2 regions of the Sphingobacterium sp. HSC-15S19 genome follow, and region 2 is predicted to be linked to the other one. Evidence: riboswitches for the same ligand, from Rfam matches in the RefSeq annotation. Region 2 holds a riboswitch; the other holds the start of a gene.
What was found. Region 2 has a riboswitch for S-adenosylmethionine ahead of metF (methylenetetrahydrofolate reductase [NAD(P)H]). Riboswitches for the same ligand answer to the same signal wherever they lie in the genome.
Positions count from the first base shown of each region.

Region 1 (8,046 bases), on a different contig from region 2:
TAAACTTACGATCATCTGTACCTCCTTTTGATATCTTTATGGTACCACGGCCAGCCAAATCTCCCGGGATGCATCTGAAGTATGAGTGAATCTCCTTCGTTGGTCTGTTCATGTAGTTGGGGATTGACATTAATCGAAACTTTTTCTTCCTGACCTTCATAATTGAACGAAAACCATAGTTCGTATAAGTCACAGCAAGCAGGGCATTTCTGGATAACAATGGCGGGTATCCGTACAGCTTTTGCATTTGGGATATGCTGGCAATTAACCATGATCAGCAGCATACGGATATACCAGGCACATGCAATGATCATGATGGGAAATTGGATCCCATAAAGTTTGAAAATGTCTGTCTTTCTCCAGAAAAACAGATTTGCCATCGTGCAGATGATAAAGGCTGTCGGTATGCCCTTTTTTACAGCTGTCCAAAAGGGTTGTGAGCTGATCAGCAGCTGGTAGGGAAGGCGGTCAAATAGTGCTATGCTGCTGACCTGAATACAGACAAAAAAGATAACGAAAAGCTGCATGACGCGTTCTTGGCCACGCATTTCCAGAAATGGGATAAGAATGATCATTGCCCCGATGCTATAGACGCGTTCGCTATGTGACCGGGCCCAGAAAATCCCATATAAGGTAATCAGTACAGCAATTGCAATAAATACATAATTGCGGCTAAATAGCAGTCTAAATTTCTTTATCGTCCTCATGATTTATGGTTTAATAATCAGTGAAGTTTTACGCTATAAATTTACCCACTATAGCATGAAATTTCAGTGAATATCCCAACCATTTCAATGAAGGTCAATTTTTTACAATGAGGGCTAATTTCTTGACAGCGAAATAGGATTTTCTAGCAACAAAGAATTAAATTTTTCATCCAGCAGGGGAATTATTTGAACCGTAAAACGATGCAAAAGCATTGATTTAAGTTAGTTGGACATCGTTTAATAAATAATTGGCTAAATTTATATAACAAAAATAAGTATGTAAATTTTAATAGCGTTATTAAAATGTCGTCTGTACATGAAAAGTTTTAGCAAAAATAGATATCAGGATAATAGAACATTGACGGTGCAGTATCCCGATGGGATCTGGCAGTTGATTGCATCTTTCATTTTTGGAGGATTCTGTTGGTATCTGGGCTATCGGGGCGCCTTGGCGGAATGGCTTTTAGACTGGCCGGTAACCTATAGCTATCTATTTTTTGTATTGATGGTAGCGATTATTTTCTTTTATATACGATTGGTTATCGTAATATTAGACAAAAAGCAGAACTGGCTGGTTAACCCCGAAAAACGCGCCGGTATGCAATTATTTTTTTGCTGCATACTTCCGACGCTTTTATTGTTCTGGATCATTGGCCCCGATCCACAGGCGAAGGATGAATGGCTGCTGTTTCCTTTAATGGTCATATTTAGCGGTATTCTGGTCCTGAACATGTCCTATACAGTTTATTTCTACGTCGCTGTTTACCACAGGCAAAAAATATTGATTTTAGAACAGAAAGAAACTATCCTGCAGCAGGAATCAAGAACGATAGATCTCCAGGAGCAGATTGAGCTGCTTTCTCCGGGCATCGAAGAGCTGAAAGAGATCCTGGAAACAGCAGGGGAAGATAGAGATGTGGATGCAATGGATGAAATAGACTTAGCTCTGTTAAGATCCATGGATCTGGAACAGGAAGTATTCCTGCTCAATAATAAAATCTTGTCCCAAAAGATATCCTATAAGGATATCGGGATTTTTACTTATAAAAATGGTATAGTCAGCCTTTATTTAAGAACTGCGATGGACGAAAATCTGACTTGTGGCGAGCAGCGCAGCTTAAAGGAAGTTGTCAATAGCACGAAGGGATTTGTACAAAAGATAGACCGGGATAAGGCTATACCTTTGGATATGATCCAAGCTTGCCTGCAACTGAAACGGGGCCGATTGCGTATCCTGCTCAAAATCCCTTTTGAGGGAAGGTATAATTTTGAGGTATCCGATAAAATTGCAAAACATATCAGAGAATGGGTCATGATGCAGGTGCCAATAGAAAAGGAGCAATAAAATTGAATAGATGAACTTTAATAGATAGATTATGGAAAAAGTAAGGGACAATACCTGGAAATGCCGAGCTACTGGTAAAGTTGGATTTCCTTCTTTAATTGAGGCGCAATGGGCAATGCTTCACTTTAAGTTCAGATCCCGGATGAAAAACAAACTGGATGGTAAACGTATCAAACACAGGATGGGTAAAGATGCCTGCAAAAGGGCTTATTATTGTAAGTTCTGTAAAGGTTACCATATTACCACTTGGGAAAAAGGTCACTTTAATAATTATAAGGCCAAAGCTGAATCCTGGGAGATACCGAAAGTATTAGGAAATTGGAATTTTTCGATAGAATAATCCCGTCGTCTATTTTCAATTATCCAATTTTTTACCTTTATAAAACTTGCTCCATGCATCTCCCGCATAGCCGTTATCCAAATATTCAAAGGTGGAAGCACTCGCCCCTTTCAACTCTTGGCCGCGATAGAAAACCGTCCAGGAGTCTTTTGCATACCCTCCTCCAAGTGCTTTAAAGGTGGATGCCGAAGCGCCGGTAACTTTTATTCCCTGATAGTAAACTGCCCAAGCGTCTTTGGCATAGCCATCACCCATGTATTCAAAGGTTGAAGCAGAAGCCCCTTCCACTTTCTTATTTTTATAAAACACAGACCAGCTGTCTTTGGCGTATTGACCGCCAAGAGGCTGTGTGGTAGGATCAGCAAATCTATCGTTCTTTTCGCCCCTATAATAGCTGTTCCAATTATCTTTCGCATACCCCCGACCGAGATTTTCAAAGCTCGAAGCGTTTGCCCCATTAATTTCCTTGCCTAAATAGTAGACTTTCCACGCGTCTTTGCTGTAACCACTTCCCAGTGTCTTGAAGGTAGAAATTGTTACGTTTGACAATGGCTTGCCATAAAAGTAAACTTTCCAGGCATCGCTAGCATAACCGTCTCCAAGAAATTGGAAAGTAGATGGGCTGCCATCAGTTAGTATTGACCCCCGAAAATATACCTTCCAGCTATCCTTGGCGTAACCCGAACCTAAAAATTGAAACGAACTAGCATTGGCGTTTGGAATTTCTTTGCCACGATAATAAATGCGTGATCCGATTTTGCTGTAACCATCACCCAGATGTTCCTGAAAGAAAAAAGTAGCAGGATTAGCATGCGCTAATTTAGCGCACATCGCAGGTGTGGCAGTAGCTAATATAAAAAGAACTAGGATGGTTTTAAACGTAAATTTTGACATTATATAGGGCATCGGGTTAAATTTGAAAACAAATAATCATGTTTTCTCTTTTTAATGAGACCCCGTAATCATAATAAAGTTTAGTCATCAATTAATTATTTATTTCTTGGAACTATTGCGGTTGAAAATAGAAGGGTCATTGTATCGCATGCTAATTTCTTCAACTAAATTACAACTTTTTAAGCGCTCAGGCTGCAGTGGATAGAGATAACAGTTTTCATGAAATTGGCGACCGCGAGGAAAGGAGATTGTCCTGTCAGATCTTTGTCAATACGCACTGTAAAAGTCTAAAAATTTGGTCAAGTCGTATTTTTTTTGTATATTGCTGGTTATGAGTTTTAAAGAAAAATTAGAGAACTGGCGCACGTCAATCAATCGCGCCGGTAGTGGTGAGGAATTGTATATTTTGCTTTTGAACTACAAAAAGTTTATCAACAAAAATTGGATGGACGATTTTGGCGACCCGGGCAACTGGAAATCGGAATTAAATCAGGTCATCAGCAAAGTAAGAAAGAAAGTGAATGTGGCAGAAATTCAAAATTGCGGCGATCTCTCGTCCTACAAAGACGACGCTCGACAAACAGCCCATTCGCTCAATCATACATTAAGATATCACCACTCATTGACGAAAGAGTAGGCTAGGCCTACTCTTTTTGCGTTTATAGGGCTTTACTGTAAAGGAATCAGGACATTCTGTTCCAAGCGTACAGGGACATGCTTCACCGAGGTAAAACCGTCTTCCTTGGAAATGATGTTGGAAAGATCCAGTCCTCTTTTGGAGAACGTACTGATCAAAGCTGTTCTAAAGGTTGCCTTGGCTGAACCCCAGCCTTGTCCTAAGATGGTGTCGTTGTTGAGCTGGATCAGTTCATCTGTTGAATAATAACTGAATTTTTCCAGTAAGTGTTGGTAAAGATTTGTTGTAGTAGCCATACAATTTAAAAATTTAAAGGATTAAACCATAAACTGTATCCAGATCTTGTTGGGGAAAATAATCGTTCTGTGACGTTTATTTTGGTCGAAACCCGTATTAATTTACCACCGCGGTGCCTGCACTCGGTTGGTATTGCATCATGCAATTCTGAATACTCTACAAATATAGTAGATTATTTTTTATAATAAAAAATATTTTTGTTTTTAAGGGTAAATGAGCGCTAACAACAGGAATAGGGAGGTCAAAAGCGAGGCGCGTTGTTGGCTGTGATTTGGTTATGAAGCGGATAGCTGGGCGAAAAATTTATCATGTTACTGTAATCTCATCGAAAATACTTTTAAAAACAGAGATAAGACAATACTTTTGCGCCATGAATAGAATTGCGGAAATTAACGAATACATTGCTGCCGAACGCGAGGTATTATTGCAACACCCTTTGTATCGTAAGATCAAAACGATCAAGAATCTACGTTCTTTTACAGAAGGGCATGTGTACGCTGTATGGGATTTTATGTCTTTACTAAAAGCTTTACAGATTAAATTGACCTGTACGACTTTACCTTGGTTTGCGAGTGAGCATCCATCAACACGCTATCTAATCAACGAAATTGTATTGGCTGAGGAGTCGGATGAATACATTGATGGCCGCCGTTTGAGCCACTTTGAGATGTATCTGGACGCCATGGATGCCATGGGTGCCGACCTTCATCTGGTCAACAAATTTATTGCTCAAGCCAAAAAATCGAACAACATATTCGATGTCATTGCAACAACCACATTGGACAAGCGGATCAAAGACTTTTTGAATTTTACATTCGAAGTGATTGCTGAGGGCGAGGTGCATAAAATTGCTGCAGCCTTTACGTTCGGACGTGAAGACCTTATTCCGGGAATGTTTACCTCTATTTTGGAAGAGATTAAAACAAACTTTCCTACAGCCAATCTGGATAGCTTTATTTATTATTTTCAACGCCATATTGATCTTGACGGCGATGAGCATGGACCGTTGGCGATGCAGATGATCACAGATCTTGCCAAGGACGATGAGGTTAAATGGACGGAAATGAAAGAGATCAGTAAAATTGCGCTACAAAAAAGAATCCAGCTGTGGAATGCAATAGAAGATTCCTTATACGGATAATCTATTATTATACCATCGAGAAAGGCCTTTCAAATCACGATTTGAAAGGCCTTTTTTATGTGCTGTAAAAAAGGATATTGTAAGGACTTCTTGGCAGATATTGGTCTTTTTGTTTGAATTGATGAAAAAATGTCTTTTTTCCATAACATATTGGCGTTTGTGAAGAAATCCAAGTTCCAATAAGTGTCTAAGTTTGCAACGCAAAAAAATTACATAGCACACGTGAACTTTTTTCCTCCCTATTGGGCAAAAGGCATACTAACCATGGGATTGTTAGTATGCGCTATTTCGGACACCTTCGCCCTCGATTCTTTGCGCATGTCCCTGAAAGACATGATCGACAAAGCACTACAGAACAGTAAATACATCGAGCAGTCCTATTTGCAGCTCAAAGAAACTGAGGTGGCAGTACAGCAGCAACGCATGGAGTTGCTCCCTAAGATTTCCGCCAGAGCTTCTGCTAGTTATGCAAGTAATATGCCTGTGTATGACCAGGGGCTTTTAAATAAACCTTCCCAGCATGATATCATTCACTACTTGTACGATAGCGGCCTGGATTTTTATCTGAACCTCTACAATGGGCATCGGGACCTAATGAAAATAGAGTCCAAAAAATTGGAAAATGAGCTGGCCAGAATCGATTGGAAGAATGCCGCAGCGCAGACGAAATTGGAGGTTTGCAATCTTTTTTTGGATTTGGAACTGTCGTATAGTAACCGATCCTTAATTGAGCAGGATATCGCTGATCAACGGGTACAGCTCAAGGAGATTGAGCATCTGTATAAGGCGGGCGTGGTATTACACAGTGACGTCTTGCGTATTTCGTTGGAGCTTTCGAAGCGGGAACTGTTGCTCGTGCAGATCGGTCATGATATTCAGGCTGCAAATCAGAAGCTGCAGCTTATTGGCGGTATTACAGCGGAGATTGTGCCCCTACCCGAGCAGTTTCAAGTGGAAAGCCCCAGCTATGAAGCGCTTGTTGCCGAAGCGCGAAGCCATGCTTTTTCCCTCCTAAAATCCGAACAGGAAGTTGTTTTGAAGAAATTGTCGGTCAAACAGGCGCGATCAAATTATCTTCCTGAGTTGGGGTTGACCAGTACATTTACCTTTGCCAATCCACAGGTTTTCTTGTATCCCTATAATCCCAGCTGGTATAATCTGAGTATCACAGGGCTCAAATTAAGCATACCGATCTCGGCTATCTATCTCAATAAAAACGTGGTGCGCGGAGCACAGATCGCATTGGATCGACAAGAGGTAAAACACCATCATGAGGAGGAGATTCTGGAAAATCAGCTGTTACAGGCCCTGTTGGATTATCAATTGGCTATTAAGCAGCAGGACGTCTGTCAAAACAATAAGGCGTTGGCGCAAGAAAATGCACGGATTATAAAAAACAGGTATTTTAAATCATCGGCTTTGATTACGGATCTCTTAGATGCTGATATGCAATACCTAAAAACACTTTTTGATCTTGAAACCGCACATATTGCGATACAGAAACATTATTATTTTATCGAATTTTTGAAGGGTACTATCTAATGAAACCTAAATCACGAAGAACAGTTGTGGAGGCACAACTCACTCGAATCACCAACTGGTTGGCCGGAATTGTCTTGTTGGCCTTGTTGTTATGGGGCGCACAAGCATTATGGATGCGACTGCGGTATACCTACACAAATGATGCACAGGTAACACAGTATATCAATCCCATTGTTTCCCGGGTAGGCGGATATGTGGTTTCTGTGCATTATCACGATCATCAATTGGTTAAACGGGGTGATACCTTGTTGCTTATAGATAATAAAGAATATAAATATGAGGCTGATCAGGTAGCGGCATCCGTTAATAAGGAAGCTGCAGAGATCAATGTTCTTCATAGTCAAAAGGAAATTCTCCAGGCGGAACATGAATCTTTACGGACCTCAATTGCTGCCGGGGAGGCTCGGGTAACCAAGCAACAGTTGGAATATGATCGATATAATTATTTGTTTCAGGAAAAGTCTGCAACGGCACAGCAACTGGAGGATGTAAAAGCGACGTTGGATGTGTATAAGAGTGAGCTGGCTTCGTTAAAGCATAAATTACAGGCTTCACAGGAGCGTGTGCATGATGTGGATATGAAAAAAGGTGTGGTTGATGCCGAACGTGTTCGTTTAACAGCAGCTGTCGGCCGCAAACGGCTTGATGTCGGCTATACCGTTATTCGTGCACCTTACGATGGTCAGATTGGCAAACGCACGATTGAAAAAGGTCAAATGATAAGTGCTGGCGAAGTTTTAGGCTTTATCGTCAATAGAGAAACCCCAACCTGGGTAACGGCTAATTTTAAGGAAACACAACTGCGTTATTTGCATCTTGGCAATAGGGTTGAGGTGGTGGCTGATGCGTATCCGGATCAAAAATTTTATGGAAAAATTATTTCCATCTCCCCGGCTACAGGATCTGCATTCTCCCTTTTGCCACCAGATAATGCAACGGGCAACTTTGTGAAGATTGTACAACGCGTACCTGTGCGCATTGAGCTGGATAAGCAAAGGGGAGCGCAACAGCTTCTTTCGGGAATGAATGTGAATGTGTCGGTATCAAAAAAGCAGAACTAGTGAAAGGAATTTTTAAAGAATGGGTACCGGAGTGGTTGATCAAGCTTATCCTGTTTAGCAGCTTGATGCCGAGTATGGTCTT
Region 1 covers NZ_JBNPWQ010000001.1:131,484-139,529, forward strand. Annotated here, with positions in the region: gene L1283_RS00575 (hypothetical protein) at 1-15, opposite strand, end outside; gene L1283_RS00580 (hypothetical protein) at 12-707, opposite strand; gene L1283_RS00585 (hypothetical protein) at 1,024-2,052, shown strand; gene L1283_RS00590 (hypothetical protein) at 2,084-2,392, shown strand; gene L1283_RS00595 (DKNYY domain-containing protein) at 2,408-3,286, opposite strand; gene L1283_RS00600 (hypothetical protein) at 3,618-3,923, shown strand; gene L1283_RS00605 (5-oxoprolinase) at 3,956-4,219, opposite strand; SAM-I-IV-variant riboswitch at 4,287-4,380, opposite strand; gene L1283_RS00610 (DUF3050 domain-containing protein) at 4,591-5,361, shown strand; gene L1283_RS00615 (TolC family protein) at 5,626-6,903, shown strand; gene L1283_RS00620 (HlyD family secretion protein) at 6,903-7,964, shown strand; gene L1283_RS00625 (hypothetical protein) at 7,964-8,046, shown strand, end outside.
Region 1: it holds a riboswitch for S-adenosylmethionine, as region 2 does, so the genes downstream of both, L1283_RS00605 (5-oxoprolinase) here and metF (methylenetetrahydrofolate reductase [NAD(P)H]) in region 2, are expected to answer to the same signal.

Region 2 (8,046 bases):
ACTCCTGCTCGAAAATGACCACCTTTTATCAGGTTAGCTCGTTCTCAATCCAGATAACTGCTTGAAAACTGCCTGCCCGTTTACTTTCTTCGAACTGAAAAACTACAACAGCCGATTTATGCCCTCCCGTACTTCTCTTTTTTTTACAGCAGTAATTTATAAAGGTACATCATCTGCAATAAGAAAAACATCGTATCATTCATTTTTCAACCTGATTATCGTCACTCTTTTGCCGTGATTTTAGCAATAGTTTTACAGCAAACAAAATACCCTTAATGATATGAAAAAGCTACTTTTAATTGCACTGACACTCACCCTAGGCGCACTAAGTTTACAGGCACAAACAATCCCTAATCAACGCTGGCAAATGAGACTCAGAGGTGTGACAGTCATGCCAAACGAATCGGCCAATATTAATACCATAGGCGGAGACGTCGACATCAATACGAAATTTATCCCTGAACTGGACTTCACCTATTTCTTCACAAAAAACATTGCTGCGGAATTGATCCTTGGGACTACAAAACATAAAGTTAATACAACCGGTTCAAATTTAACTGCCATTGGTGGCAGTTCATCCAGCAATGTCGATCTTGGCAGTGTATGGCTCCTTCCTCCGACACTGACAGCTCAGTATCATTTCTTCCCCGATGGTGCCATTAAACCTTATGTAGGTGCAGGAATAAATTATACAATATTCTATAGCGTCAACGCGGGACAAACGGTAAAAAATGTAAAATACGATAATGCTTTCGGTTTTGCGACTCAGCTGGGAATTGATTTTAAGCTATCTGAAAAATATTTCGTGAATTTGGATGCGAAGTACATTCTTTTAAAAACCGATGTCAATGTTGATGCATCAAATCTTGCACCTAACTTATCCATACCGGCAAAAGTTGACATCAATCCCTTCCTGCTCGGCTTTGGAGTCGGCATGAAATTCTAATCATTTGGCTCATTCCCTATCCTATATGTATCGAGGCCTCTTCCAATATTTTAGAAGAGGCCTCATATGGTTTTTTCACCTCAAGCATAGCAGTCAATTTGCCGTTTAGGCAGACTGCGTAAATTTGGTTCAGTGTGTCATCAAAATTATTCTACTCCGTACCAATTTTGATATTGCTGTCTCAAGCGCTCAACACGTGCCAATCGCTTGGTATCTTTTGCTTCCAATAAAATAGCCTGGTACCGGTCTACAGAATCCAAACCGGTCTGAATATCATTCCACTCGAAGCTCAGGTTTTTCTTATCCGTCACCAACTGATGTAGATACTCCATATTTTCAGCCACATAATCAAGGTTTCGGTCCATCATCCTGTTGGCTAGCTGCGGTTGTCCCGAACGATATAGACTATCGATAATATCGGCATAATTGATGGCATCTGACATCGCATATACGCGATCGGGTAATTGATCGTATGCTTTTTTCGCTACTTCCCCAGCTTGTTTGACCTGACCATTGGCCAAGAGTATCCGGGCGGCTTTTCCAAATATATCACGGGCGTACATACTTGTAAAGCGAAACGAATCGGTATCCAAATACTGTGCATTTTTAACATTGCCCCACTGATACGTATGCATAATATTGTTATATAATGCTTCCATATTAACTAGCCCGGCCTGCTCATTTCGTTTTCCTGTCGACTGATCTGTAGCAGCAACAGGCATCAATCGGGAAGTAAAGCCCTCATTGACCAGGTATTTATCCAGACCCAATTTAATGTCACTTGGCAACATGTTCGAAAAATATATCGGTCTGTCCCAATGGTTATTTTCAAGCACCGATAACAGGGTTAAATCCGCCCTGGTCAGATGATCATTCGGAATTTCCCATTCCATTGCAGAAACAATAGCATCCTGAAAATAAGCCGGAACCGCATTTTTCTTAACCACCTCCTCTTTATCAACGCGCAATTGGACTTTCTTGGAAGGGAAATAGTTTTCCATATCACCTGAATTCAGCTGAACTTTATACTCCGGATCATCCGATGTGACAAACTGCAATAATTGCTGTATATCCACCGCATTATCAAGCTGTCTATCCACAAAAGGGATATAATCACGAACGCCTTTTTTTGTCTTTTCAGCTGGGATCGTCACGGGAAGACCTGCCGCTTGATACGTCGGCTGCTTCGCCTGCTGCATATACCAATCGCCAGTCAGATAACTTAATACCACAACCCGAACATCCGGGCGTACTCCTTCCACTTCTTGCAAATACCATACAGGAAATGTATCATGATCTCCATAGGTAAATAGAATAGCATTTGGAGCGCAGGATTCTAAATAATTACGTGCCATATCCCTTGCCAGCGATTTTTCAGAACGATTATGATCATCCCAATTTTGATGGGCCAAAATAATGGGACCGCCCAATAAAGCGAAAGAAATACCTGTCGCTAACGCATACCGTGTTTGTACAAAACGATTGAGAAACCGAACAAATGCTATTGCTCCCAGTCCGATCCAGATCGCAAACGCATAAAAAGATCCTACGTAAGCATAATCTCGTTCCCGAGGTTGCATAGGAGTTTGGTTAAGATAAACAACGATCGCTATTCCCGTAAACACAAACAGTAAGGTCAAGACCAAGGTATAAGGTTTATTGTTTCGATACAACCAGATCGCTCCGGCTATTCCCAGTAGCAATGGAAGGAAAAAATAGGTATTCCGGCTCGGGTCATGCTCCTGTGATTGGGATATTTTATCTTGCCCTCCCAAACGCCAATTATCCAATGGTTTAATCCCCGACAACCAGTTGCCGTCACTATAGGTCCCATACCCCTGCCTGTCATTCTGTCTACCGACAAAATTCCACAAGAAATATCGGGTGTACATATCACCCAGTTGAAAATTAAAAAAGAACTTAAAATTATCCGAGAACTGTGGCTGCTGCCCCTCCTTCAAATTGAGGTAACTCCTATAATAAGCCTGATGGGCTCCATCTTGACTATATATGCGGGGAAAGAAAGTTTCCTTATCAAACGTATACTTATCGACCTGACTAAAAGGAATATACCCTGATTCATCTTTGCGATAACCGGTTTTACTCTCGACACCAACGACTTGTGAATCATAATTGGGTCCTTTGAGTAAAGGTTCCCGGATATATTGCTCCCGGCTCAGATAACCCAAAAAAGAAAACACATTGTCCGGCGCATTATTGTTTAACGACGGATTGGCTTTTCCACGGATTAAAACCATGGTATAGGAGCTATAACCAAATAGAATAAAACAAAAGACCAGCAGCCCGGTGTGCAGTGTGTATTGCCGCTTTTTATAAGAATAATATAGCCCATAAACGAGGAAGCACCCCAACAGCAGACAAAAGAAGAAGATGCCTGAGCCAAAGCCCAAACCTAGCGAGTTTACAAATAAGAGGTCTACCTTAGCTGCGAGACCGACCAACCATTGAATAATTCCCCACAAAACAGCCCCCAAGATCAGCACTCCTACCAAGAAAGCTTTTATTGTACCTTTCACACTAACCTGTCCTGCTCTTCTGAAATAGACAACCATCGCTATAGCCGGAATTGCCAACAGATTTAATAGGTGCACTCCGATCGAAAGGCCCATAACAAAAGCAATAAACACCAGCCAACGATCGCTACCTTCCTCATTTGCACGGACTTCCCACTTTAAAATTGCCCAAAAAACAATCGCAGTACACAATGAAGACATCGCATATACCTCGGATTCAACAGCCGAATACCAGAATGAATCACTGAAGCAGAAAGCCATTGCACCAACTAAACCCGCAGCAAAAATTTGGAAATAATTCGATAATTGAACTTTCTCTTGCCTGTTGAGTATCTTTTTGGCAATTGCTGTTATTGTCCAGAATAAAAATGTAACAGTAAGCCCACTGCAGATTGCGGATCCAATATTCATCCAATAGGCGATTTTACCTGCATTACCCAAAGCCAGGTTGGAAAATATATTCTGAATAAGAAGAAATAATGGTGCTCCCGGTTGGTGTGCCACTTCCAGCTTGTAGGCACAGGCAATAAATTCACCACAATCCCACCAGCTTACCGTCTTTTCAACGGTGGCGATATATACACATGTAGCAATTAGTCCGCAAGCAAAGCCGAGTAGAGAATTTAATCTAGTGTACGTCATAAGGTCAATTTGGTCTATTGTTAAAATCCTTTTTAGCACTTTAAGTTAAAAAGTTATCCTGACTCCAATAAGTTAATTAACACTATTTAACACAAGTACCTGACTATAAACAGGCTATTAAACCAAACAGGCTATTAAACCCTGAATATAGAGATCGACCTAAAACCACACGATCGAAATTCTGAACTTATTATAAGCTTTCACAACGAATACTACCCCAAAAAAAAGAGAGCTTATGCGCTCCCTTTTCGTATTATTTTTATGAGTTAGGCTAGTTTTTCAACAATCTTCTTTGTTGGACCAGGATTACTCATCGTATAGAAATGTAATACCGGAGCGCCAAATTTAATCAGCTCCTGACATTGTTGCACCAACCACTCTTCACCTACTTGTCTAACGTCGGCATTCGTTTTACATGCTGAAACAGCATCGCTCAGTTCCTCCGGAATATCTAAATGAAATATCCTTGGTAGGGTAACCAACTGTTTTTTCGTTGTCAGTGGTTTCAATCCTGGAATAATAGGCACATGGATTCCATTGTCCCTACATTTTGTTACAAACTCCTTATATTTTTCAACATTAAAGAACATCTGAGTCACAATAAACTCTGCTCCCATATCGACTTTTTGTTTCAGGTATTTAAAATCAGTATTGAAATTTGGCGATTCAAAATGCTTTTCGGGATAACCCGCTACACCGATGCAAAAATCAGTCTTTTCCGATGTGATAATGTCTTCATGCAGATACTTTCCTTTATTCATATCAGTTACCTGTTCCAGTAGGTCTGTTGCAAAGGCATGTCCACCATCGGTCGGTATAAAATCGGCATCGCCCTTACGTGCATCGCCCCGCAATACCAAGACGTTATCTATCCCCAGAAAGTTCAAATCGATCAATGCATTTTCAGTTTCCTCTTTTGTAAAACCACCACATATCAAATGGGGCACCGCATCTACTTTATATTTATTCATGATTGCAGCACATATCGCCACTGTCCCAGGACGTTTACGATAGGAAACGCGTTCCAGTAATCCACTCGCATGCTCTTTATAGATATAATCTTCCCGATGGTAGGTTACGTCGATAAAAGGAGGTTTAAACTCCATCAGTTCATCCATGGTTTTAAAAATACTTTGGATGCCCTGCCCTTTCGCCGGTGGCAATAGCTCAAAAGAAAACAATGTTTTTCCTTTGGCATTCTGGATATGATCGATAATCTTCATTAAAAAACTGTTTTTAGTTTGGTTGGCTTACATCGAAACGCACACGTCGAGGAATCGTTTATCTACATGTAACTTATCTTTCCCACATGGAGTAGGGTAGAATTTAGCACCTTGAACAATACAGGTTGCTAAGGCTTCAACGGGTCTAGTCCCTCGGCCTTTCTCTATAAGCGTTGCTAATATCGTTTTAAAAAATCAAAAGACAAAAATATTTTTTCGAAAAAGCAAAAATAGCGGCAAAAAGATTGCAATAAATACGGCTTCAGGTTTATTCCCAGGCAACAACAGGAATTTAGGCTCCACCAAATATAAAAGACTCTAAAAAAAGATAAAATTAACGATCGCGGATCATCGACAGCGAAGAGACTGACTACGTCACAACAGGATCGGCTAAAGATTCGTTGCTAGGGAATTCCGTAGATTTTTGAGATAAAATGTAATCAGTAAGAGTCCCGTAACATGGTACTCCTCTTTCGATCCATATTTAAAACCATCAAATAAATATTTGTAGGCGATTAATGCATTTTTTTCGTTGTAAAATAACTCTTTCCAAGAATCGGGAACATCTGCCCATGCCTTGAGCACAATGCCATTCTCAGCATAAATAATGGGTGATTCAACACCATCCATTCGATAATCGTGATGTGTGCCTGAACTTGATATGTGCTGGAAATAAGCGATAGAATAATCTACAAAATTCAATGCCCTGGCTTTTATCTCCATTTCACTTTCTGATTTTACAGGGGCATTTCGCCATAGATTCACTTGGCTATCAAATTTGCTCGGGGTCTCCCGGATAGGGGTTTTATCTAACGCAAAGTTGATATAAAGTTTTTCACTTGTGGGCACACGTGCTGAGCTAAACTGTGAAAAATCACCTCTCAGCTGAACAAAATCGTTTTTTACCTTAACAATATCCAAAGCGAGACTACCCTTTTTCTCATCGGTCAATTCTAATCGATCGCCGTCGAATCTATACTTACCGAAGAGTAGGATATCATCGATCGCCATGACAAACTTATCTTTATCATGGAGGGAGAGAAAGGACCGGTATATCGTAGGGTCATTACCATAGACATCTGCCTCCACATTTTGGGGTGATTCTCTTTTTACTTTATGATACTCCTCATTTGAATAGCCCAATATCATTTGGTAATTGCCTTCAGGAAAGTCCTTTTTCTTCCCAAAGAAAGCACAAGAAGACAACGAGAATAGGAATAGCAGCAGTAATAACGGTTTCAAAATAAATCAATAATTATGGCCAGTAATAATATACAGACCAAGATAAGAAATTACTGCAATAATTCGTGTACCGCTATTTATTTGAATAAGCTTGGGGATATGCTTATTCTTTATAAAGATCCACCAAGCCTTCTGGCAATTCAACTTCAATGATCTCCTCTTCGCCATCGATTCCTAAGATCAAATCATCGGACAATGGGAACATCAGTTCTTTGCCATCCATATTTACCGAAGCGACAAATTGTTGTGGAAATTCCTGAACATCTGTTATTTGCCCCAATTCACCATGGTTTTCATCAATCACTAAAAAACCGATTAAATCAGTATATCTAAAATCATCTGGATCGCGCTCGGGCATCTTATCATTGGAAAGATATAGCTTTTTACGTACAAGTACTTGAGCCTTATCGATATGATCCACATCCTCAAATGTCACATACGCTGTACTATTTTTTTGAAATTTAATGGTATCAACAAAATAAGGAACAAGTTTTTTGTTCACTTCCACAAAGACAACATCGATATTCAAACTCTCGTATTCCTCGAATTCAAAAAATAGTTGTACTTCTCCTTTAAGACCTCTTGTTTTACTGATGTAACCGATGTAAAAGCTTTGATCAATAGTCATATATTTCGTATTTAGCGATTAGCTGTGAGACATGATTTGGCAAACCATTAGCCTATTGGCTGTTTCAAAAAAAGCCGACTCAAGATTGAGTCGGCTTTCTCGAATACTTTATGAAAGAATTAACCTTCAGTTTCTTCTGATGCAGGAGCTTCAGTCTCTTCAGCAGCAGTTTCTTCCGCTACAGGAGCATTTTTAGCAGCTACAGCAGCAGCTTTTTCTTCTTTTTTCTTAGCTTCAGCCACTAAAGCAGCTTTTTTAGCTTCAGCTTTAGTTTGTGCTAAACCATCTTTTTTACCAGAGATTCTTGCATCATTAGCTTCAGTCCAAGCTGTAAATTTAGCTTCAGCAGCAGCTTCATCAAAAGCACCTTTTTTCACACCACCTTGCAAGTGTTTTTTGTAAAGAACACCTTTGTAAGAAAGGATAGCGCGAGCAGTGTCAGTTGGTTGAGCACCTTTATTCATCCAATCCAAAGCTTTTTCAAAATCCAAAACGATAGTTGCTGGATTTGTGTTTGGGTTGTAAGAACCAATACGTTCGATGAATTTACCGTCACGTGGAGCGCGAGAATCCGCTACGACTACGTGGTAAAAAGGACGTCCTTTTTTACCGTGTCTTTGCAATCTGATTTTAGTTGCCATTTTTTAATTTTATTTTATGTATTCAACATATCCCCCGAGCTTCATACTAGAGGGGATGCAAAGATAGTTATTTTTTTCTAATCATCATTATAATTTAATAAAACTTCACTGAAAACGACAGGGTTAGCTCTTTCAACAAGCTCTTTCAACCGTAATACCTGCCCCTTAGACCTTCATCTTTTCTTGCTTC
Region 2 covers NZ_JBNPWQ010000014.1:36,183-44,228, reverse strand. Annotated here, with positions in the region: gene L1283_RS13105 (OmpW/AlkL family protein) at 281-946, shown strand; gene L1283_RS13100 (protein O-mannosyl-transferase family) at 1,093-4,122, opposite strand; gene metF (methylenetetrahydrofolate reductase [NAD(P)H]) at 4,389-5,345, opposite strand; SAM riboswitch class I at 5,416-5,518, opposite strand; gene L1283_RS13090 (hypothetical protein) at 5,736-6,587, opposite strand; gene rimM (ribosome maturation factor RimM) at 6,691-7,215, opposite strand; gene L1283_RS13080 (30S ribosomal protein S16) at 7,335-7,856, opposite strand; gene L1283_RS13075 (UvrD-helicase domain-containing protein) at 8,040-8,046, shown strand, end outside.